Regions from separate parts of the Providencia sp. Me31A genome, predicted to be linked through region 1. Evidence: predicted binding sites of a transcription regulator. Region 1 holds the regulator's gene; the other holds the start of a gene.
What was found. Region 1 encodes sigma-54, which starts transcription at its own class of promoters, with help from an activator protein. Its sites were predicted from a motif close to GTTGGCACANNTTTCGCTNT; they were not measured.
Positions count from the first base shown of each region.

Region 1 (11,929 bases):
CCAAACGCAGAAAAAACTTCAATCCATCGGCGTCCGAAGGCTGATATCGCCTTTATTATCATCTTATTTTACCCTAATAAATCAGCCAGATAATCATTGGCGGGAAAACGGAATGGAACGGGACCATCGGCAATGCCATCCAAGAATTGGCGTACCCTTGGGTCTCGGTTCTCGCGTAGCTCATCCCCTGTGCCTTGAGCAATAACATGTTGCTGCGCAACAATATAGGCATTATCTGCAATGCTCAACACCTCAGGAACATCATGGGACACCACCACACATGTTACTCCAAGCGCTTGATTCAGCTCGTCAATCAGTTTGACTAAAACCCCCATCGTAATTGGATCTTGCCCCACAAAAGGCTCGTCGAACATGATTAAATCCGGGTCAAGTGCAATCGCACGTGCTAATGCGGCACGCCTCGCCATTCCACCCGATAGCTCAGACGGCATTAATTTTGCAGCGCCACGTAACCCCACTGCCTCTAATTTCATCATCACTGTAGTATGAATCAACGATTCGGGTAAATCTGTATGCTCACGCAGTGGAAAAGCAACATTGTTGAAAACATCCATATCCGTGAATAATGCCCCCGACTGGAATAACATGCTCATTTTTTTACGCGACTGATACAGCTTTGAACGCGACAATGCGGGTATGTTGTCACCATCAAACCAAATTTCACCTTCACTTGGCCGCAACTGGCCACCAATCAAGCGCAGCAATGTGGTTTTACCAATTCCTGATGGCCCCATAATTGCCGTAATTTTCCCACGAGGAACTGCCAGATTAATATTTTCAAATATTTTCCGACTCCCGCGAGTAAAGGACATGTTCCGTACTTCAATTAAGTTGTCTGTCTGTGCTTGCATTGTTAAATAACTCGTTATACATCATGTCTGAATATGCTTTTATCCGTTCAGATGTTACCGAAAGATAAACTGAAAATCGTCAAATATCACAATAAAATAGAATTTATAGTATTATAGCGTCGAAAATATGATAAGTAATTCTACAGCTGCTTTTTATCTCAGCAAAATAGATATTTTCTTATGTAATTTACCTATAGTTAGGAAAATATTTCATAAAGAACAGCGAATAGCTCTTAGAACGCCGTAATTTACTGACATAAGAATACGCGAATTCGCGGGTATATTTTTAGTTCAAGATGCTAATGAAACAGTATTTTACCTATCTCAAATATAAAAGAAAATAACGACTAGGTGCAAAAATATCATTAAAAATGGCTTAACAGACAAAATACTTACCGATACTAAGTATTCGTTATACAATTTGATTTCGCGAATCCGATTAACTTAAAAGCTACGCATGGAACTAGAAATGTCAAACTTCGATTTTCAGAAAGTAGGTAAAGAAGTTCTCCATATCGAACACGAAGGATTAAAAAACCTCGAACAATATATTAATCATGATTTTGACCGTGCTTGCCAGTTGATTTTCAGCTGTGAGGGCAAAGTTGTCGTTATGGGAATGGGAAAGTCGGGGCATATTGGACGTAAGATTGCCGCAACATTAGCCAGTACAGGCACACCGTCATTTTTTGTTCATCCGGGAGAGGCTAGCCATGGCGATCTTGGCATGATCACCAATAAAGATGTGGTGTTAGCTATCTCAAATTCAGGTGAGTCTGGGGAAATTTTAGCCCTACTACCTGTTTTAAAAAGAATTAAAGTTCCCTTAATCTGTATGACTAATAACCCTGATAGTAATATGGGGAAATATGCTGATATCCATTTATGCATAAAAGTTCCCCAAGAAGCTTGCCCTCTTGGATTAGCACCAACAACCAGTACAACCGCGACACTGGTTATGGGGGATGCTCTCGCCATTGCTTTATTAACGGCACGCGGTTTTACTGCTGATGATTTTGCACTTTCGCATCCAGGTGGCGCACTTGGGCGCAAACTTTTACTTCTTGTTCGTGATTTAATGAATACGGGAGATGATATCCCCCATATTCCTAAAAGCGCGTCTTTACGTGAAGCTTTAGTTGAAATTACACGTAAAAAACTAGGAATGACGGTGATCTGTGATGCCAACATGAATATCGAAGGTATTTTCACCGATGGGGACTTACGCCGCATCTTCGATATGGGCATTGACCTGAATAATGCTAAGATTGCCGACCTCATGACCCCTGGTGGAATTCGTGTTTCTCCAACTACACTAGCGGTTGAGGCGCTAAATTTAATGCAATCTAAGCATGTCACGTCTTTACTCGTTGCTGATGGCGATAAGCTAATTGGTGTGCTGCATATGCACGATTTACTTCAAGCAGGTGTTGTTTAACATAAGGAAACATCATGATGTCTGTAAATTTGGATACCTGCTACGGCCCTGTTGCCAAAACTATTTTAGCTAAAGCAGAGAAAATTAAATTATTGATCTGCGATGTTGACGGTGTTATGTCTGATGGCTTGATTTATATGGGAAATAATGGCGAAGAACTCAAAGCATTTAATGTTCGTGATGGTTATGGCATTCGCTGTTTATTAACGTCTAACATTGAAGTGGCTATTATCACCGGCAGAAAAGCAAAACTCCTTGAAGATAGAGCACAAACGTTAGGCATTACATATCTTTACCAAGGTCAAAGCGATAAGATTTTGGCGTATCGCGAACTGTTAGATACACTACAGTTAACAGATGAAGAGGTCGCTTACATTGGCGATGACCTGATTGACTGGCCAGTGATGGCAAAAGTAGGCTTATCCGCCGCCGTCGCTGATGCACACCCTTTATTATTACCCAAAGCTGATTACATCACTCGGATCGGCGGTGGCAAAGGTGCAGTCCGTGAACTTTGTGACCTCATCCTTCTTTCCCAAGGTAAATTGGAAGAAGCGAAAGGTTTATCGATATAACGAATAGATTGAATTCATGAGCAATGTGAAAAAGTGGTTAGTCATTATTTTATCCTTAATAGCTCTAGGCCTTATTGGCTGGAATTTAGCGGGTACTGACTCTGCAAACTCAGAGGATAAAGTAATCAATGATGGACAACCCAATTATCAAACTGATGATTCAGTGACTTTTGTCTATAATCCAACCGGAAATTTAGCGTATAAACTCGTTTCCGATAAAATAGATAATTACACTGAAGGGAAAATTACGTGGTTTTCAAAGCCAATTTTAACCACTTATAACGAAGCGGGTGAGCCAACGTGGACAGTTACAGCCTTCAAGGCGAGGCTTACCAATGATAGAGTTTTATATCTATATTGTGATGTTCAGGTCGATAGCTTAACCAAAGACTCACAAATCCAACGAATTACAACTGAGAGTGCAGTTGTCAATTTGACAACACAAGACGTTTCATCTGACGATAAAGTGACCATTATCGGTCAAGGTCTTAATTCAACGGGTTTAAAAATGAAGGGAAACCTTCGCACCAGAACCGCTGAATTAATCGAGGACGTGAAAACTCATTACGTGTTACAACCAGAAGAGCATTAAAATGAATCAAGTAACTAAGAAGCGTTTTATTCAAGGAGCTGTTGCCAGTGCAATTTTGGCGCTTAGCCTTCCTGCGATGGCCTTAAAAAGTGACACGCAGCAGCCAATGACGATTAATTCAGTCAAACAATCTCTTGATTTAGAGAAAAACGTCACCATTTTTACGGATGATGTCGTTCTCAAACAAGGCTCTATTGATATTAGAGCGAATAAAGTTGTGGTCACTCGACCAAGCGGCGACTCTGATAAAATCGTCATTGAAGCTTTCGGCAGCCCTGTTACGTTTTATCAGTTACAAGATGATGGCAAACCCATTAAAGGCCATTCTAATAAAGCACGTTATGAAGTTGATAAACAACTGGTTACTTTAACGGGCAATGCCTACCTTGAACAACTAGACAGTAATATTCAAGGTGACAAAATCACCTATACCGTCCCGACGCAGCAAATGGAAGCATTTAGTGATAAAGGCAAGCGTGTAACGACCGTGCTCCTACCAGCACAGCTACAAGAAAAAGGCCCTGCCGCGAATAAAAATTCATCAGCAAACACGAGTAAGAGTAAATAATCGTTATGGCAACACTAACCGCAGAAAATCTGGCTAAATCCTATAAAAAACGCAAGGTTGTTGAAGACGTCAGCCTTGAAGTTAAATCAGGTGAAATTGTTGGTCTATTGGGGCCAAACGGTGCCGGTAAAACAACAACCTTCTATATGGTGGTCGGTATTGTTCAGCGGGATGCAGGTAAAATTCTGATTGATGGTGAAGATATTAGCCTTCTGCCGTTGCATGAGCGTGCACGTCGAGGGATCGGTTATCTTCCTCAAGAAGCGTCTATTTTCCGTCGCCTAAGCGTTTATGATAACCTAATGGCTGTTTTAGAGATCCGCCATGACCTGAACTCACAACAGCGTAAAGAGCGTGCTGAAGAATTGATGGAAGAATTTAGCATTACTCACCTTCGCGATAGCATGGGGCAATCTCTATCTGGGGGTGAACGTCGCCGTGTTGAGATTGCACGAGCACTCGCCGCTAACCCTAAGTTTATTTTACTTGATGAGCCGTTTGCAGGTGTCGACCCAATTTCAGTTTTAGATATCAAAAAAATTATTCAACACTTAAGAGATTACGGATTGGGCGTATTAATTACTGACCATAACGTGCGTGAAACATTAGATGTATGTGAAAGAGCATACATTGTGAGCCAAGGTCACTTGATTGCTCATGGAACGCCAGCCATGATCTTAGAAAACGAGCAAGTTAAACGTGTTTATTTAGGTGAAGGTTTCCGTTTATAAACCACCGTGTCATTTTTTTCAGGGGGAATAAAGCACATTCATGAAGCAAAGTTTGCAGCTTAGAGTCAGTCAACAACTCGCAATGACCCCTCAGTTGCAACAGGCTATTCGCTTGTTGCAACTGTCTACACTTGAGCTACAACAAGAAATCCAACTCGCTCTCGAAAGCAATCCACTTCTTGAACAAGAAGAGCTTAGTTCTGACGTAGAAACGATTGACGCCTTGAATGATGGCACGGATAGCAGTGAACTTGACACCAAAGATGCTTTAGAAAATCATGATATCCCTGATGAGTTACCTTTGGATGCTGATTGGGATGAAATCTATACTGCTGGAACACCTTCTGGTACTAGTACTGACTATAGTTTTGATGAACTTCCTGTTTATCAAGGTGAAACCACGCAAACTTTACAGGATTATCTGACTTGGCAATCTGAACTTACGCCCTTTTCCGATACAGATAGAGCAATAGCGACTGCAATTATTGATTCAATTGATGATTCCGGCTATCTCACTAGTACAATCTCTGATATTCATGAAGGGATTGATAATCCTGAAATTAGCTTAGAAGAAGTGGTTGCCGTTCTAAAACGCATTCAGCATTTTGACCCATTAGGTGTCGCCGCTCAGGATTTAAAAGAGTGTTTGCTTATCCAACTTTCACTGTACCCGAAAGAAACCAGTGGGCTGCAAGAAGCAAGGCTAATTATTAGCAATCATATTGATTTACTGGCTAACCGTGATTTTAGGCAACTAAGCAAGTTAACCCGTTTAAAAGAAAATACTCTAAAAACTGCGATAGATCTGATCCTGACACTAAATCCTAAACCAGGCCAATCCATCAATACAGGGGAATCAGAATATGTTATTCCTGATGTTTTAGTGAAAAAAATAGCGGGACACTGGCAAGTTGAGCTAAATACAGATAGCATTCCTAAGCTAAGTATTAATAATCATTATGCTTCGCTAGCTGATAATTCAACAAACGATGGTGATGCACAATATATTCGTAACCATCTACAAGATGCAAAATGGTTAATTAAAAGCCTTGAAAGCCGCAATGAAACATTATTAAAAGTGGCAACCTGTATTGTAGAGCAACAACAAGAATTCTTTGAGTTGGGTGAAGAACATATGAAACCGATGATATTGGCCGATATTGCCTATCAGGTAGATATGCATGAATCAACCATCTCTCGAGTAACAACTCAAAAGTTTCTCCATAGCCCTCGAGGCATTTTTGAGTTGAAGTATTTTTTCTCCAGCCATGTCAGTACGGATACAGGTGGTGAAGCCTCCTCAACCGCAATTAGAGCGTTGGTGAAAAAACTGGTTGCTGCGGAAAACCCAGCAAAACCATTGAGTGACAGTAAATTGACGAGTATGCTGGCAGAACAAGGTATTCAAGTCGCTCGTCGAACTGTTGCTAAGTATCGTGAATCGTTATCTATTCCGCCCTCAAACCAGCGTAAACAACTGGTTTAATTGATAAAGTAAGGAAGGTTGTATGGAATTTCAGATTACTGGACACAATATTGAAGTTACTCCAGCATTGCGCGAAACTGTTGAGAAAAAACTCAAGAAACTAGAGCAATTGTTTGATCGTATTAATAGTATCCAAGTTGTCTTGAAAGTTGAAAAAATTCAGCAAATTGCTGAAGCAACCGTGCAAGTCAATGGAGCAGAGCTCCATGCATCCGCGGAAGAAAACGACATGTATGCAGCTATCGACTTGCTAGTAGACAAGCTATCGCGCCAATTAACCAAACATAAAGAAAAATTGAGACAATATTAATACATTGATACGGCTTATTAACTAGCCGATGAATGTTTCAAACCAGATGGTGGCATACATCATCTGGTTTTGTAGTCCTAAGTGAACAAAAAAATGAATAGTGATACAGAAATCCAATTAAACGTTGTTTTATCATCAGCCTGTACACGTAATAATGTTGTATGCACGAGTAAAAAACGCGCCTTAGAAATTATTAGTGAGCTCGCTGCCGTTGAGTTGGAATTACCTGAAAATACGGTATTTGAAGCGTTATTAACCAGAGAAAAAGTAGGCACTACAGGTATTGGCGGCGGTATTGCCATTCCTCATGGAAAACTAAGCGAAAGCGAAAGTGCACGCGCAGTCGGTGTATTTTTACATTTAGAGGAGCCAATTGCGTTTGATGCAATTGACAACCTGCCTGTAGATTTGCTTTTCGCTTTACTTGTGCCATCTGACCAATGCAAAACGCACCTGCATACGCTGTCTCTTATTGCAAAAAAACTCGCAGATAAAACACTTTGTAAGCGTCTGCGTTCTGCACAAAGCGATGATGAGCTATACAGTATAATAACAGAGTAAGTGATAAATTATGTTTCTTGTCATAGCCAAATGATATTGTTATGGTTTCTATTTGTATGACAAGATATGGCTTATAAAGAAACACATCATTAGGAAACAAAGGAGAGTAAGCTCATGGTGCTGATGATTGTCAGCGGCCGTTCCGGTTCGGGAAAATCCGTTGCCTTACGTGCTCTGGAAGATATGGGTTTCTATTGCGTGGATAACCTACCCGTTGTGTTACTGCCGGAGTTAGCAAATTCACTGGCTGATCGTAACATTTCAGCAGCGGTGAGTATTGACGTGCGTAATATGCCCGACAATCCAGAGGTTTTTGAAGAAGCGATTGATAAATTACCATCAACCTTCTCTCCACAACTGTTGTTTTTGGATGCCGATCGCAACACCCTTATTCGCCGTTACAGTGACACGCGCAGGTTGCACCCCCTTTCAAGTAAAAATTTATCTCTTGAAAGTGCAATAGATGAAGAAAATGAATTACTTGAGCCGCTACGCTCTCGTGCTGATTTAGTCATCGATACCTCCGAAATGTCAGTTCATGAATTAGCTGAAATGCTAAGAACACGTTTACTGGGCAAACGTGAGCGTGAATTAACAATGGTGTTTGAATCTTTTGGTTTTAAGCATGGTATTCCTATTGATGCAGACTACGTATTTGATGTGCGCTTTTTACCGAACCCACATTGGGACCCTAAATTGCGACCAATGACAGGGTTGGATCGCCCTGTGGCTGCATTCTTAGATAGGCATACTGAGGTTCATAACTTTATTTATCAAACTCGTAGTTATTTAGAGCTATGGTTACCGATGTTAGAAACCAATAACCGTAGCTATTTGACCGTGGCGATTGGCTGTACAGGTGGAAAACACCGTTCCGTGTATGTGGCTGAGCAACTTGCCGACTATTTTCGTTCCCGTGGTAAAAATGTGCAATCACGCCATAGAACACTAGAAAAACGCAAGTAACAACTCAATGACCGTTAAAGCCACCATAACGCTCAAAAACCGCCTCGGTATGCATGCAAGACCGGCAATGTTACTCTATGATTTAGTTCAACAATTTAACTCAAAGGTTATTTTGCGAAATAATAGTCAAATTGAGGCCGAGGCCGATAGCGTTATTGCAATGTTGATGTTAGACTCGGAACAAGGCAGTAAAATTGATATTGAGGTTAGCGGCTTAGATGAGAACCAAGCGTTATCCGCAATCATTAACCTATTTGAGAGTGGCTTTGACGAAGAATAGTCAATTTTAGCTACCCAATGAACATATCAATCTGCGCTTTTTTAAAGGTAGGCTTAGAGTGTGTGATCCCGATCTCTTCCCTTTAATGCTTATAGCGCCTAATATTTTAAAATAAATTTAATTTCTAGCGACACCCCCTACCTTTTGGGTGGGGGGTGTTTGCTTTGTACGTCTCTATTGGAGTGTGGTATGACAAAGCCAACAATTATTATCAATGATTTAGATGCTGAACGTTTAGATGCACTGATGGAACAACCTGCTTATGCAGGTACACCCGTTGCAGAAGCGCTCAACGATGAATTAGACCGTGCAGATATTCTAAGTCCGCAAGAGATCCCTGCGGATGTGGTCACCATGAACAGCACCGTGCGCTTTTTAGATTTAATCAGCAACGAAGAACGCACGCGCACTTTAGTGTACCCTGCATCCTTAAAAGATAGTGCGGAACAACTGTCTGTCATGGCACCTATTGGAGCAGCACTATTAGGTCTACATGTGAATGATGAAATCAGTTGGGAATTGCCAAATGGCGTCCAAACTCGCGTTCGCGTTCTTGAAATAGTTTATCAACCAGAAGCGGCCGGTGAGTTTCATCGTTAATTCTGATGGTAGCTGAATTAAGAATGGCTTAACGAAAAAAGTTTTATTAAAAAACTCTGATAAGCCTTCTAGCGTATTCAGGCACTCAATTGAGTGCCTTTTTTATTTCAATAGATTGTAATGATATAAACTAAGGCTTTTTCATCATATTTATCAATCTATTATGTTCCCATTGGTGAAAAAGCTTATCCAATAAAAACAGTTTGATTACTTTTATCATTAACAGTCCGCCCCAAATAGCACTCACCCAAATAGGCCAATGACGTTCCGGCGTATAAATATAATTAACGGTATACAATATTAAACAGACAATAATTGCTATTATTATATTTTTCAGCAGCTTTGCTTCATCCCTTACCCGTTTTTTAGCCTCTTCTATGCGATTATCTAGCTCAATACTTTCAGGTAAAGGAGCAGGTGTCAGCTCAGACACGCTCACATTAAATACCGATGCTAATGCACTAAGCGTCTCTAAACTGGGTACCTCATTATTCTCAATGCGTTGGATAGTTCTTGTACTGAGCGATGACAACTGAGCAAGCTGCTCCTGAGACCAAGCTCTTTCTAGCCTCAATTGCTTAACCTTGTTTTCCATAATAACCTACCTTAAAAATTAAATAGTCTTAGGGTATGGCTATACTGTCAGCCCAATACAAAAATGACCACGACAGCACGATGACAGAGTGACGACACCAGAGTGACAGCGATAAAACCTATTTTATAGAGTAAAAAACGCCCAATAAACTGGGGGTGGTTCACATATGTATTAGGCGCCTTATTTCACACAATCAATAAGTAGGAATAACAAAAAGGGCTATTCTCCCGCAATACTCATTTCAGGGATTAACACTGAGCCACACTGAATATTGCTACGAGTTTCAATATCATCGGCAATAGTGACCATGTTCGCCCACATCTCTTTTAAGTTCCCCGCAATGGTAATTTCGCTTACAGGGTATTGGATTTCACCATTTTCTACCCAAAAACCTGAAGCACCGCGCGAGTAATCACCAGTGATACCACTTACTCCTTGCCCCATTAATTCGGTAACGATTAAACCTGTTCCCATTTGCTTGAGCAATGCATCAAAAGAAAGGCCTCTCCCTGCAATACGCCAGTTATGAATCCCCCCTGCGTGCCCAGTACTTTGTAAGCCCAATTTTCTTGCAGAATAGCTGGTCATTAGCCACGTTTGTAAAACGCCATTTTCTACGATATTGCGCTCACAAGTGCGTACACCTTCACTATCAAAAGGTGATGATGCCAACCCGCCCATTAAATGAGGTTGCTCATTGATAGTTAACCAGCTAGGTAGAATCTGCTTACCTAAACTCTCTAATAAGAAAGAAGATTTACGGTAAATACTGCTACCACTGATTGCCCCTACTAAGTGACCAAACAGGCCTGTTGCCACTTCCGCAGCAAAAATGACAGGGGCTTTCATGGTGGGTAATTTTCTTGGCGATAAACGCGCTAAAGTACGACGAGCGCATTCTTCTCCAACCCACTCAGGGGATTGCAGCGCTCCTATACTGCGACCAATGGTATAGGCATAATTACGCTCCATTTCGCCATTTTGTTCGGCAATCACGCAACTTGACATAGAATAACGGCTTGAACAGTAGCTTTGTAACATGCCATGAGAGTTACCAAATACGCGAATCCCATAGTGGCCGTTAAAACTTCCACCTTCTGTATTTACAATGCGTGAGTCTGCATTTAACGCTGACATTTCTGCAATCGAAGCGAGTTTTATTGCTTGCTCCGGTGATAATTCAGTGGCTTGAAATAAATTTAATTCAGGTGCATCAAAGGCTAATAATGATTTTTCAGCGGGACCCGCGCATGGGTCTTCTGAGGTATAATTTGCGATATCAATTGCCGCCTGCACAGTGCGTTCGATGGCTTCAGGGCTCAGATCCGTTGAAGAAGCGCTACCTTTACGTTGCTGATGGTAAACAGTGATCCCTAGCGCGCCATCGCTGTTAAACTCTACATTCTCCACTTCACCTTGACGTGTGCTAACGCTGATCCCTGTACTTTTATTAACAGCCACTTCTGCGGCATCACAACGTGTTTTTGCAAATTCTAATGCCTGTGCGACAGCTTCTTCGAGTTTTTTACGTTGTTGGGTGACTTGTTCAGTTACACTCATGCATTTAGTCCAATAATGAGGGGGAAAAGCGATTTTATACCCTAACACGCAAATGCTAGGTAGTCATAAAGGGGTTTTCCCAGTTACAATAGATAATAGACTGAATGTTAACACTCACAACGCACTTTTACACCACTGCGTTCGGTAAAAAGGAAAATCGATATGGCCAAACAGCCTGATGACTGGCTGGATGATGTCCCAGCGCCACAAGACGAAGAAGACGAGGAAATTATTTGGGTCAGTAAGAGCGAAATTAAACGCGATGCCGAGATCCTCAAAAAACTGGGTGCCGAGCTAGTTGATTTAAGTAAAAGCGAATTAGAACGCATCCCATTAGATACTCAATTACTTGAAGCTATACAGCTTGCCCAAAAAATCAAGCGTGAAGGCCGTCGTCGCCAATTACAGCTGATCGGTAAGCTGTTACGCTCACGTGAGGTTGAGCCAATTACAGAGGCGCTGGACAAGCTGAAAAACCGCCATAACCAACAAGTGGTCATTTTGCATAAGCTGGAAGATTTACGGACTCGCTTATTAGATGGTGGGGATGAGGTAATTGAAGATGTCGTTGCCCTATTTCCAAGCACAGACAGGCAGCAACTGCGTGCCCTAGTGCGTAATGCAAAAAAAGAGCGTGAAGGCAATAAACCGCCAAAAGCCTATCGCCAAATCTTTCAATACTTGAAAGACTTATCTGAAATGGCTTAATCGTCCCTCCCCTCAGCTACGGCTAGGGGATGTTTTTTAAACTGAGCATTAGTCCTAAAAACCTGACCTTTGATTGAAAGCGTGGCT
Region 1 covers NZ_JBKQGZ010000001.1:106,462-118,390, forward strand. Annotated here, with positions in the region: gene mlaE (lipid asymmetry maintenance ABC transporter permease subunit MlaE) at 1-62, opposite strand, end outside; gene mlaF (phospholipid ABC transporter ATP-binding protein MlaF) at 69-872, opposite strand; gene kdsD (arabinose-5-phosphate isomerase KdsD) at 1,342-2,310, shown strand; gene kdsC (3-deoxy-manno-octulosonate-8-phosphatase KdsC) at 2,325-2,885, shown strand; gene lptC (LPS export ABC transporter periplasmic protein LptC) at 2,902-3,477, shown strand; gene lptA (lipopolysaccharide ABC transporter substrate-binding protein LptA) at 3,479-4,045, shown strand; gene lptB (LPS export ABC transporter ATP-binding protein) at 4,051-4,776, shown strand; gene rpoN (RNA polymerase factor sigma-54) at 4,817-6,262, shown strand; gene hpf (ribosome hibernation promoting factor) at 6,285-6,572, shown strand; gene ptsN (PTS IIA-like nitrogen regulatory protein PtsN) at 6,666-7,133, shown strand; gene rapZ (RNase adapter RapZ) at 7,248-8,099, shown strand; gene npr (PTS phosphocarrier protein NPr) at 8,107-8,379, shown strand; gene rnk (nucleoside diphosphate kinase regulator) at 8,569-8,979, shown strand; gene ACLPIE_RS00565 (helix-turn-helix domain-containing protein) at 9,110-9,574, opposite strand; gene pmbA (metalloprotease PmbA) at 9,794-11,134, opposite strand; gene yjgA (ribosome biogenesis factor YjgA) at 11,297-11,842, shown strand.

Region 2 (11,929 bases), on a different contig from region 1:
GTATTCGGGCGTAAAGAGACTTTTCGTCCATGATAGTAATCCCTGATCATAAAATATGCATTATGATATTATCAGCCACCATAACAAGGGAAGTCCCATTTATATACAGTAAATCAAGTATTTAATCAGTTCAATTTAGGCGGTTTAAATAATTTGAAATCTAATGTAACTATTTAAATAAATTAGTTTTTATTAGTTAATATTTTTTATGATCGGAAACCTCGAACAGTTGTGAGGCTACTTAAAAATTATATAGGCGGTATCAATTGACGTAGCTAATGCTTCTTAGTTACAAAGCCCCTAGAAATAGGGGCTAAATAGTATTTATATTTTTTTATCATCATCATTTTTTGTAGAAAAGCCTAATGATTTTGCCTTTTCTATAAACTCTTCTTTTGCATTTTTTTGTTTGGAATATTTTTTGTACAATTCAGAAAGGCAATTTGCATCTTTAATTTTACATTCATTCATATCGTTAGATTTATCTGACAAATATTTAATTGTAGATATTATTTGAGCGTGTGTTTTATCTGCTTTTGATGGATTTTTTAATGCATATTGAAATGAATTATCAATATCATTTTTAATATATTCTTTTGCAACTTCAATTGGCGCACAATTTTTTAATGTAGGGGAGCCTACAACAACACTACTACCTTTACAGTAAAAAGTAACTTTTTGATTTTTATCTAAATCAATAGGGATATCTTGATAATCTTTTGAGAAACTTAGCACTACCCCATGAAATTTATCTTTTGTTTTTAAATGGACTTGTGGAATATCACCAATTCCTGAGTGAATATTGTCAACTACACCGCTAATTATTATATCTTTTCCTTTAAATTTCTTATCTCCTCTAGCCTCATTTTTAGAATAAACATCCCTCATATCGTTTGCTGAACTGTAAATTATGTTATTTGAAAATAAGCTTTCACCACCGGTAAAGCTAGTTTCAATGTCATCGTTAATCAGAGAATTTAATATTTCATTTTCATTACTACTTAATTCAATCACACTTTCCGCAAAGGAAAGTGAAGATAGACCAAAAAAGAGAGGAATAACGATTTTTTTGAATTTCATAATGACTCCTATTAAAAAATGAAAATTTAAAGGTTAGTACAGACGAGGGTTAAAATGAGTTATCCACAACCCCTATAAAATCATACCTTAAAAGACTTATTTTTAACTTATTTAACTTCAAAAGACTTAATGGCCGATTAAAATCTTTATATAACAACATGTTGCTTTGCTAAAGGTTAGTGTTGGCAAGGCATAAGGTTAGCATTGCTGAGGGGTTCTGTCGCGTTAAGAATACCTGCGCGGTAAACTCTCGTTTTTAATCGGAGTTATCCGCATGTCTCTTATCCGAAAATCATTCAAACGTCTCCATTATCCCACTGATATCATCGCGCAATGTGTGCGTTGGTATTTGGCGTATTCCCTGAGCTTGCGTAATCTCGAGGAAATGATGGCTGAGCGCGGTATTTACGTTGACCATTCAACCCTGCACCGCTGGATTTTACGTTTAGTGCCAGTCATAGTCCAAGTTGCAAAGCGATATAAGCGCCCTGTCAATCAGAAATGGCATATCGATGAGACTTACATCAAAATCAAAGGGGAGTGGCGTTATCTGTATCGCGCTGTTGATTCACAAGGCAACACAGTCGATTTTATGCTGACGACGTGATATCGCCGCCGCAAAACGTTTTTTTAAACAGGCCATCAGTCAGCACCCGTGCCCTTTGACAGTCACTCTCGATAAAAGTGGCGCTAACCGTGCTGCGGTAGACCATTTTAATGTCGGCTTTACGCGCTATAAGCCCGTGACGATACGCCAAAACAAATATCTGAATAACCGCATAGAGCAAGATCACCGCAACATTAAGCGGCGAACTCGGATTATGTTGGGTTTTAAGTCTTTCCGGTGTGCGCAGATTATTCTAGCCGGTATCGAGTTAATAGCGATGTTCCGGAAAAGCCAGTTTTCACTCAGCAGGAATTGCATCTTATCACCGTCAGAACAATACTATGCCCTAGTTACGTAAACAGAATGGCCAACTGCGAATAGTTGCAGCCACTGACTGTTAATGCGACAGAACCCTTTGCAGGATTACCTATTGGCCCCGGTGTTTACCCACAACTTAACCCATAAAAAAGGCGCCGTAAGGCGCCTCAGAATGCAGACAAACATATTATGTTTGGCAGCAAGTCATATAGGTTTCGAAAATAAACTAGGAAAATCAATTAATTGATTTTCGGCTGATAACACAAAGCGGGAAAAACCACGCTTTTATCCCGCTTTGTCAACAACCTCAGGCGCCGTAAGGCGCCTTTTTGCTGTCTACTAAAACTATAAATTAGTCTTCTTTAGAACGGTTTGCACGGCGGCGATCGTTCTCAGTCAAGTGACGTTTACGTAAACGAATTGACAGTGGAGTCACTTCAACTAATTCGTCATCATCAATGAACTCAAGTGCTTGTTCCAGAGTCATTTTAATTGGTGGTGACAATGTTGTGGCTTCATCAGTACCTGACGCACGCATGTTAGTCAGTTTTTTACCGGTTAAGCAGTTAACAGTTAAGTCGTTAGAACGTGAGTGAATACCAATGATTTGGCCTTCATACACTTCAGCACCGTGACCTAAGAACAATTTACCACGATCTTGCAGGCTGTACAGTGCATAAGCAACTGCTTTACCTTGGCCATTAGAGATCAGAACACCGTTTTGGCGACCACCGATTTCACCTGGACGAACATCATCATAATGACTGAAAGTCGAGTACAGTAAACCTGTACCTGAAGTCATTGTCATAAATTCAGTACGGAAGCCAATCAGACCACGACTAGGAATGATGTAGTCTAAACGCACGCGGCCTTTACCATCTGGCATCATGTCACGCAGTTCGCCTTTACGCTCACCTAACGCTTTCATCACGTCGCCTTGGTTTTGTTCTTCAACATCCAAAGTCACTTGTTCAAATGGCTCTTGTTTGCGACCATCGATTTCACGAATGATAACTTTTGGACGAGAAACGGCTAATTCGAAGCCTTCACGACGCATGTTTTCAATCAGAACAGATAAGTGCAGCTCACCACGACCAGAAACGCGGAATGCATCTGGGTCTTGAGTTTCTTCAACGCGCAGTGCAACGTTGTGAACCAGTTCTTTATTCAGGCGGTCAAGGATTTGACGTGAAGTCACGAATTTACCTTCTTTACCACAGAATGGTGAGGTATTAACACAATAGAACATGCTAACTGTTGGTTCATCAACCGCTAATGCAGGCAGAGCTTCAACACTACCCACTTGGCAGATAGTGTCAGAAATATTCAGCTCACCTAAACCTGTCAGAGCAACGATATCGCCCGCTTCTGCTTGTTGTGAGTCAATACGCTCTAAACCTAAGTGAGTCAGAACTTTACCGATTTTACCGTTGCGAGTTTTGCCTTCACTATCGATAACAGTTACTTGTTGGTTTGGCTTAACAACACCACGTTTAATACGGCCAATACCGATTACGCCTAAGTAGCTGTTGTAATCCAACTGTGAAACCTGCATCTGGAAAGGACCGTCGATATCAACGGCAGGTGGTGCAACGTGCTCTACGATAGCTTCGTACAGAGGCGTCATATCTTCAGCCATCTCAGTATGGTCAAGACCTGCAATACCGTTTAATGCAGATGCGTAAACGATAGGGAAATCGAGTTGCTCATCCGTTGCACCTAAGTTCACGAATAAGTCGAATACTTGGTCTACAACCCAATCAGGGCGTGCACCTGGGCGGTCAACTTTGTTGATAACAACAATTGGACGTAAACCGTGGTCGAACGCTTTTTGCGTTACGAAGCGAGTTTGTGGCATTGGGCCATCCATCGCATCAACAACCAGCAGAACGCAGTCAACCATAGACATAACGCGCTCAACCTCACCACCAAAGTCTGCGTGGCCTGGGGTGTCTACGATGTTAATGTGATAACCATTCCATTGGATAGCGGTATTTTTAGCAAGAATGGTAATACCACGCTCTTTCTCCAAGTCGTTGGAGTCCATAACACGCTCATCAACAGTTTCACGTTCACCGAACGTACCTGACTGCTGTAGTAATTTACCCACCAGTGTGGTCTTGCCATGGTCAACGTGAGCGATGATGGCGATGTTTCTTAAATTTTGAATTGACAAGGATTTTTACCGTTTAATTGACAGGAAAGGAATATACTTTTTGAGCCATGAATTTCGCCCAAGTATACTTTCTACGTTAATTTGCTGTTATTTTACACGTTTTTCCGCACAAGTGGAATAAATGTGAAACCCATCACTGTATAAAAAGTTTTTAGCGAAAAAACATCCAGTTGCGTAACGGTGCCAAAATCCCCAATAAAATAGTGAGTATCAGCACCAAGAAACCACAAAGTTACAGAATAATACGCTAAAAATTTAATATTCACAGCCTAAAAAAAGAATAAAAAATAGACTTTCTTTCTTAACTACCACTTTTAATGTCTTTTTGTGTCATTTAGATATATCTAAATTGACGAATTAGATATATCTAAATATAGTGTTTGTATAAAATGAATTCGATATATCTAAAGTTACAAACTAAGGAGTAACTATATGCTAATTAAATCTTGTCGTCATGTCTATTATGCACACCATGACGAAAATCAACGCGGTCACCACGATGGTTGCTGTGGTGCTGAAGGCCGTCACGGTCGTAGCGAACACCGCCATGATCACGATAAATGCTGTCACGGTGGCGATCATCGTAGTCATGGTGACCATTATTATGGCGATAACCGTCACGGTCATGGACACGATGAACGCGGTCACGGTGAAGGTCGCCACGGTCATAGACACGATGAACGCTGTCATGGTGAGGGGCGTCACGGTCATAGACACGGTGAACGCTGTCATGGTGAAGGTCGCCACGGTCATAGACACAGTGAACGCTGTCATGGTGAAGAACGCCAAAGAGGTCGTGGTAGAGGAAAAGGCTTACGCCGTTTATTCGACCACGGTGATCTTCATATCATGATACTCTCATTGGTTGCGAAAAAATCAAGCTATGGCTACGAAATTATTAAAGACATTCAAGAAGCCTCTAGCGGTTTATATGTACCGAGCCCAGGTGTGATTTACCCAACATTAACCCTACTCGAAGAGCAAGGTTTTTTGGAATCACAAATCGTGGAACGTAATCGTAAGAGCTTCACGATAACCCCTGAAGGCGCTGAACATTTAGTGCAGAACAAAGAAACCGAAGAAGTTATTGCCCGCAAGTTAGCCAAAGCCCGCGATATGCAACATGGCGGTAATTTAACGGAAGACATTGAAATGGCAGTCAGCCGTTTTAAAGCTCTGTTACGCCATAAAATGGTTTTAAAACAGCTCAATGAAGAACAAACGCGCCAAATCGCTTCTATCATCAATGATGCTGTAAAACAAATAGAAGAAGTGAATACGTTATTAACTATTAACGATGATGAATAAAGATAAAACATTCATCGCAACACACCTTCATTCAGTCAAATTCAGCTTTGGGTTTAATTTTAAGCCCAAAGTTTGACTCTTTTTTGAGCCCGCCTCATTATATTCACCAAAATAGTGCAACTCCTTTAGAAAATTGCATCAATATGGTGCAATTAAGCCCTATTTTTAATCAACATTGTTATCATGTACACGTAACAATCAGTATTTACTATACTTAAAAAAGTTGGCACGCTTTTCGCTTATCTATTTACATTGAGCGAGCGGCGTATTTTTTCCCTACACTGCTACGCCAGACAAACCAACAAACATATCTGCCAATTTTATGTGTGATTTGTTGATTAGACCCGATCAGGAGAGCCGAGAATGTCCGCTGAACATGTTTTATCGTTAATTAAAGAGCACAATGTTAGATTTATTGATCTGCGTTTTACCGATACTAAAGGTAAAGAGCAACACATCACTATCCCTGCTCACCAAGTTGACGAAGACTTCTTTGAAGAAGGCCAGATGTTTGATGGTTCATCTATCGGTGGTTGGAAAGGTATCAATGAATCAGACATGGTATTAATGCCTGATGCATCAACGGCTGTGTTAGATCCATTCTTTGCTGATGTCACCTTAATTATCCGTTGCGATATTTTAGAGCCGGGTACAATGCAAGGTTATGACAGAGATCCACGTTCGATTTCAAAACGTGCTGAAGATTTCCTGCGCTCTAGCAAAATCGCTGATGTCGTTCTGTTTGGACCGGAACCTGAGTTTTTCGTCTTTGACGACATCCGTTTCGGCAACAACATGCATGGCAGCTACTATCATATCGATGATATCGAAGCGGCATGGAATACAGGCACTAAATATGAAGGTGGAAACAAAGGTCATCGCCCAGCGGTACAAGGTGGTTATTTCCCTGTCCCTCCCGTTGATTCTTCACAAGATTTACGTTCTGCTATGTGTACAACAATGGAAGAAATGGGGCTAGTGGTTGAAGCTCATCACCATGAAGTGGCAACTGCAGGTCAAAATGAAGTGGCTACCCGCTTTAATACCATGACTAAAAAAGCAGATGAAACACAAATTTATAAATATGTTGTTCACAATGTTGCACATGCTTACGGGAAAACAGCAACCTTTATGCCAAAACCTTTAGTGGGTGATAATGGCTCCGGTATGCACTGCCATATGTCTTTATCTAAAGGCGGAGTGAACCTGTTTGCAGGTGATAAATACGGCGGTTTATCTGAAATGGCGTTGTATTATATTGGCGGTATCATTAAACACGCCCGTGCACTGAACGCATTTACTAACCCAACAACTAACTCATACAAGCGCTTAGTCCCAGGCTTTGAAGCACCTGTTATGTTAGCCTATTCCGCTCGTAACCGTTCTGCTTCTATCCGTATCCCTGTAGTGGCAAGCACCAAAGCGCGTCGTATTGAAGTTCGCTTCCCAGACCCTGCGGCAAACCCATATTTAGCGTTCTCTGCACAGTTAATGGCGGGCCTTGATGGCATCATCAATAAAATTCACCCAGGTGATGCTATGGATAAAAACTTATACGACTTACCGCCTGAAGAAGCTAAAGAAATCCCAACTGTATCAGGCTCTTTAGACGAAGCATTGGCTGAGTTAGATAAAGACCGTGAATTCTTAACCCGTGGAGGCGTATTCACGAACGATGCCATTGACGCTTATATCGAATTAGTCCGTAGCGATATTCAGCGTGTTCGTATGGCACCGCACCCTCTCGAATTTGAAATGTACTACAGTGTGTAACACGCCGTTCCACTGTTAGTCTTTGTTGCCGTGAAGCACTTGCCCCATCTTTCGATGGGGCCTTTTCTCTCTACAATAGTGATGGTGCAAAAATCGAATATCGGATGTTAGGTCTATCAGGTATAATGCACCAAAATAGTGCAGGAGCAACATTAGATGAAAACCGAACATTTGCCAGCACCCGAACAACTGCTCGATTCCCTGATTAATAGTGTACTGATTTTGGATTACGATCTGGTTATCCATTATGCGAATCACGCCGCTCTCCAGATTTTAACCCAAAGCCAACGTAAGCTTTATGGTACTCCGCTACCATTGTTATTTAGTTACTGTTCCTTAAATGATGAACTCATGCTAAGTAGCTTAAAAGAAGGCCACAGCTTTACAGAAAACGAAGTCACACTCGTCTTTAATAACCATTCCCATGTGATGTCATTTAGTGCACAGCCATTTTCTGAGCAATTTATTTTGGTTGAGCTTTCCCAATTAGACAGCCAACGGCGCCTTAGCCAAGAATTGGCGCAAAATGCCCAACAACTGGCGGCGCGTGAATTAATTCGTGGGCTCGCCCATGAAATTAAAAACCCTCTCGGCGGCTTACGAGGGGCGGCACAATTATTGTCGAAGGCACTGCCAGACCCACAACTTAATGAATATACACAAGTTATCATTGAGCAGGCTGATCGCCTGCGTGTGCTCGTTGATAGGTTACTTGGGCCACAATACCCTGGGCCAAAAACTCAGCAAAGCATTCACCATATAATGGAGAATGTGACCCGCTTGGTATCCTTAGAAAAACCCGATAATGTAACACTCACTCGTGATTATGATCCGAGTTTGCCTGATTTAGAGTATTACCCTGACCAAATCGAGCAAGTGTTGTTAAACGTGACACGCAATGCACTGCAAGCACTAGCTGGAACAGAGGGTAATATAACGCTGCGTACGCGCACGGCCTTTCAGGTAATGTTACAAGGCGAACGCTATCGCCTTGCAGCACGTATTGATATTGAAGATAACGGTCCGGGTATTCCATTAGCAATTCAAGATACCTTGTTTTATCCCATGGTCAGTGGGCGACCTGATGGTACTGGGCTTGGCCTATCAATTGCTCGCAGTTTAGTCGATCAACACGCAGGAAAAATCGAGTTCACCAGTTGGCCGGGGCACACTGAGTTTTCCATTTATCTACCCATTAAGAAATAGGAGATAACCATGATGCAGGGAAAAATTTGGGTTGTTGATGACGACAGTTCTATTCGTTGGGTATTAGAGCGCGCACTCAATAATGCAGAGTTTACCTGTACCTGCTTTGATAGTGCTGATGCCGTTCTCGCGGCCTTAGAAGCCTCATGCCCTGATGTGTTGCTCTCTGATATCCGTATGCCAGGCACAAATGGTATTGAGCTGCTAAATACCATTAAACAATCGCACCCCCTTTTACCGATTATTATCATGACAGCGCACTCAGACCTTGATGCTGCCGTGAATGCCTATCAATCAGGGGCATTTGATTATCTCCCCAAACCTTTCGATATTGATGAAACTGTCGCATTAGTCGAACGCGCCCTTAATCATAGCCGAGAACAAAACCATACTGACCGTGAAGCTAAACAACCCGCCCCCGTTGTTTCTTCAACCATGATTGGCGAGGCTCCTGCAATGCAAGAAGTTTATCGGATCATCGGCCGCCTATCACGCTCATCTATCAGTGTGCTCATCAACGGTGAATCAGGGACGGGGAAAGAGTTAGTTGCCCATGCATTACACCAACACAGCCCTCGCGTTAATGAGCCTTTTATTGCCTTAAATATGGCGGCTATTCCTAAAGACTTAATAGAGTCCGAGCTGTTTGGTCACGAAAAAGGCGCTTTCACGGGTGCCACGCAAGTCCGCCAAGGTAGATTCGAGCAAGCGAACCATGGCTCGTTATTTTTAGATGAGATTGGCGATATGCCTTTGGATGTACAAACCCGTTTATTGCGCGTGCTTGCGGAAGGGCAATTCTACCGTATTGGCGGTTATACGCCTGTCAACGTAGATGTGCGCATTATCGCCGCAACTCATCAAAACTTAGAAAAACGCGTAGAAGAAGGACTATTTCGGGAAGACTTATTCCACCGTCTGAATGTCATCCGCGTACAACTACCGCCATTGCGTGAGCGCATTGAAGATATTCCTCGGCTCGCCCACTACTTTTTGCAAAATACTGCCAAAGAGTTAGGTGTTGAAAGTAAAGTACTGCACCCTGATAGCGAAAAAATCCTTCAACGCTATTACTGGTCGGGTAACGTGCGCCAATTAGAGAACGTTTGCCGTTGGCTAACTGTCATGGCTGCTAGCCAAGAAATTTTACCACAAGACCTCCCTGACGACTTATTGGAAGAGCACCTTGTAAAAAATACGACAGAGGCAAAATCTCAGCCAAACATAAGTCAAATACAACATGTTAACAACGAAGAATGGTTTGAATTATTAGCAAAATGGACAGATAGTGCCTTAATGGCAGGAAAAACAGATCTTTTCTCACAAACAGTGCCATTACTTGAGCGAACCATGCTCAATTGCGCATTACGATACACGAATGGCCATAAGCAAGAAGCCGCCCGTTTATTAGGCTGGGGGAGAAACACTTTAACCCGCAAATTAAAAGAATTAGGGATTGAATAACCAACTTTATAGCGCCTATTTAGACTCATGTACCCGCAGCTTTTCTGCCTATGCTACATTTTATAGTTCGCGTTGCCACTAGGCGTCAAAATGAAGACAGCACGGGGAGCACACACTAAGTATGTAACCCGCATGGCTGAATGAAAACAACAAAGTGGCAGCACGAAATATGACGAACATCAGATGACGCGGGAAAACTGGCGCTGCCTCATCTGATTGCGCAAATACACATCAAAACACATACAAATATTACGAATAAGCAGACGCCCCTGTGGAGTTACTTTGATACCCGCTTCGCTCATTTCAACCAACCCATCTTCAGCCATCGGTTTCAATAACTCTAAATCTTCTTTAAAGTAAGATTTAAAATCTATTGGGTATAGCTCTTCAATTTGCGCGAAATTCAATTGGAAATTGCAAATCAACGTTTTAATAACATCACGGCGTAAGCAATCATCATCCGTCAACATTAACCCACGCCACAGAGCATGCCCCTGCTCTTCAACCTGTGCATAATAGGTTTTCAAGTCTTTCTGGTTTTGCGCGTAGTTATCCCCCAACATACTGATCGCAGAAACGCCTAACCCCAACAAATCACAATCACCTTGGGTGGTGTACCCTTGGAAGTTACGATGTAAAATCCCCTCACGCTGTGCGATGGCGAGCTCATCCTCTGGACGCGCAAAGTGATCCATACCAATAAACTGATAACCATCGCCAGTGAGAGTGGCAATAGTGTCCTGTAAAATATCTAATTTTTGCTCTGCACTCGGTAAATCTGCCTCTTTGATTTTACGTTGCGCCGCAAATAAATTAGGCAGGTGGGCATAGTTAAATACGCTGAGTCTGTCTGGTGATAACTCTGCCACTTTCTTAAGAGTAAATGCAAAACTTTCAGGAGTTTGTTTTGGTAAACCATAAATCAAATCAATACTCGTTGAGGTAAACCCCATTTCTTTGGCTCGTTTAATCAGGGCAAAAATAAACTCTTCGTCCTGCTCACGGTTAACCAGCACCTGAACTTCTTTATTAAAATCCTGTACTCCCATGCTTAAGCGGTTAAACCCTTCATGGCGCAAGTGGTCTATCATATTTAGTTCAATCTCACGCGGGTCGATTTCGATGGACATTTCCATCTCATCCGCAAAATGGAAATGCTTTTTCAATAAACCAACTAAATGGCTAATTTGGGCTTTATCAAGATAAGTGGGCGTCCCACCGCCCCAATGCATTTGGGTCACGATACGGCCTTTTAATAATGAGGCTCGTTGGATAATTTCTTTTTCGATAACTTGTAGATATTCATCCGCCTTATGCTTTTGGCGAGTCACTAATTTATTGCAGCCGCAGAAGTAACAAAGCTTATGGCAAAAAGGAATATGGACGTAGAGCGATAAAGGGCGCTCGGGATAACGTTGCGTTGCTTGAACAAACGCATTCTCATCATAATCTTGATTAAATTCCAAGGCGGTGGGATACGAGGTATAACGTGGCCCTGAATAATTGTATTTTTGAATGAGAGAAAGATCCCAAACAATATTTTGCTCTGACATAACATTCCTCAATTGACCCAAAGATCAAACCATAACAGCGGGTTGCACCTTATTTAATTGTTATTTGATGAGTGTGAAAGTTTCACAACTTACATAATATTATAAATATGTTAGCGAAAAGAGACTTGATGCAACATCAAAGAAAAGTGTGTTAGCAGAAAAATAGCTAAATCCCCCGCGAGCACGAGGGATCGTTTAAACGAAATTATTTACTTTTTAAGATGCGCATAATGTCATCAAGTTTTTCTTCGTCTTCTTCCTCTTCTTCTTCACTATATTCAATACCAAGAATATTCATCAGTTCATCGATACGATCTAAACACGTATCAACATACTGCTGTTCTTTTGCTGTGATGGTTTCACCATCTTCCAGACGCGCTAAAATGCTATCTAAGCGATCATCACTTTCCAGCATTTCCAGCTCTTTTTCTGGCGTCAGTTTTT
Region 2 covers NZ_JBKQGZ010000019.1:103,239-115,167, reverse strand. Annotated here, with positions in the region: gene ACLPIE_RS16290 (OB-fold protein) at 325-1,080, opposite strand; partial or broken gene ACLPIE_RS16285 (IS6 family transposase) at 1,355-2,045, shown strand; gene typA (ribosome-dependent GTPase TypA) at 2,358-4,181, opposite strand; gene ACLPIE_RS16275 (PadR family transcriptional regulator) at 4,614-5,489, shown strand; gene glnA (glutamate--ammonia ligase) at 5,853-7,262, shown strand; gene glnL (nitrogen regulation protein NR(II)) at 7,419-8,468, shown strand; gene glnG (nitrogen regulation protein NR(I)) at 8,478-9,932, shown strand; gene hemN (oxygen-independent coproporphyrinogen III oxidase) at 10,112-11,485, opposite strand; gene yihI (Der GTPase-activating protein YihI) at 11,691-11,929, opposite strand, start outside.
Region 2: a site for sigma-54 is predicted at 5,712-5,731, ahead of glnA (glutamate--ammonia ligase). Genes of this name have one in related genera too.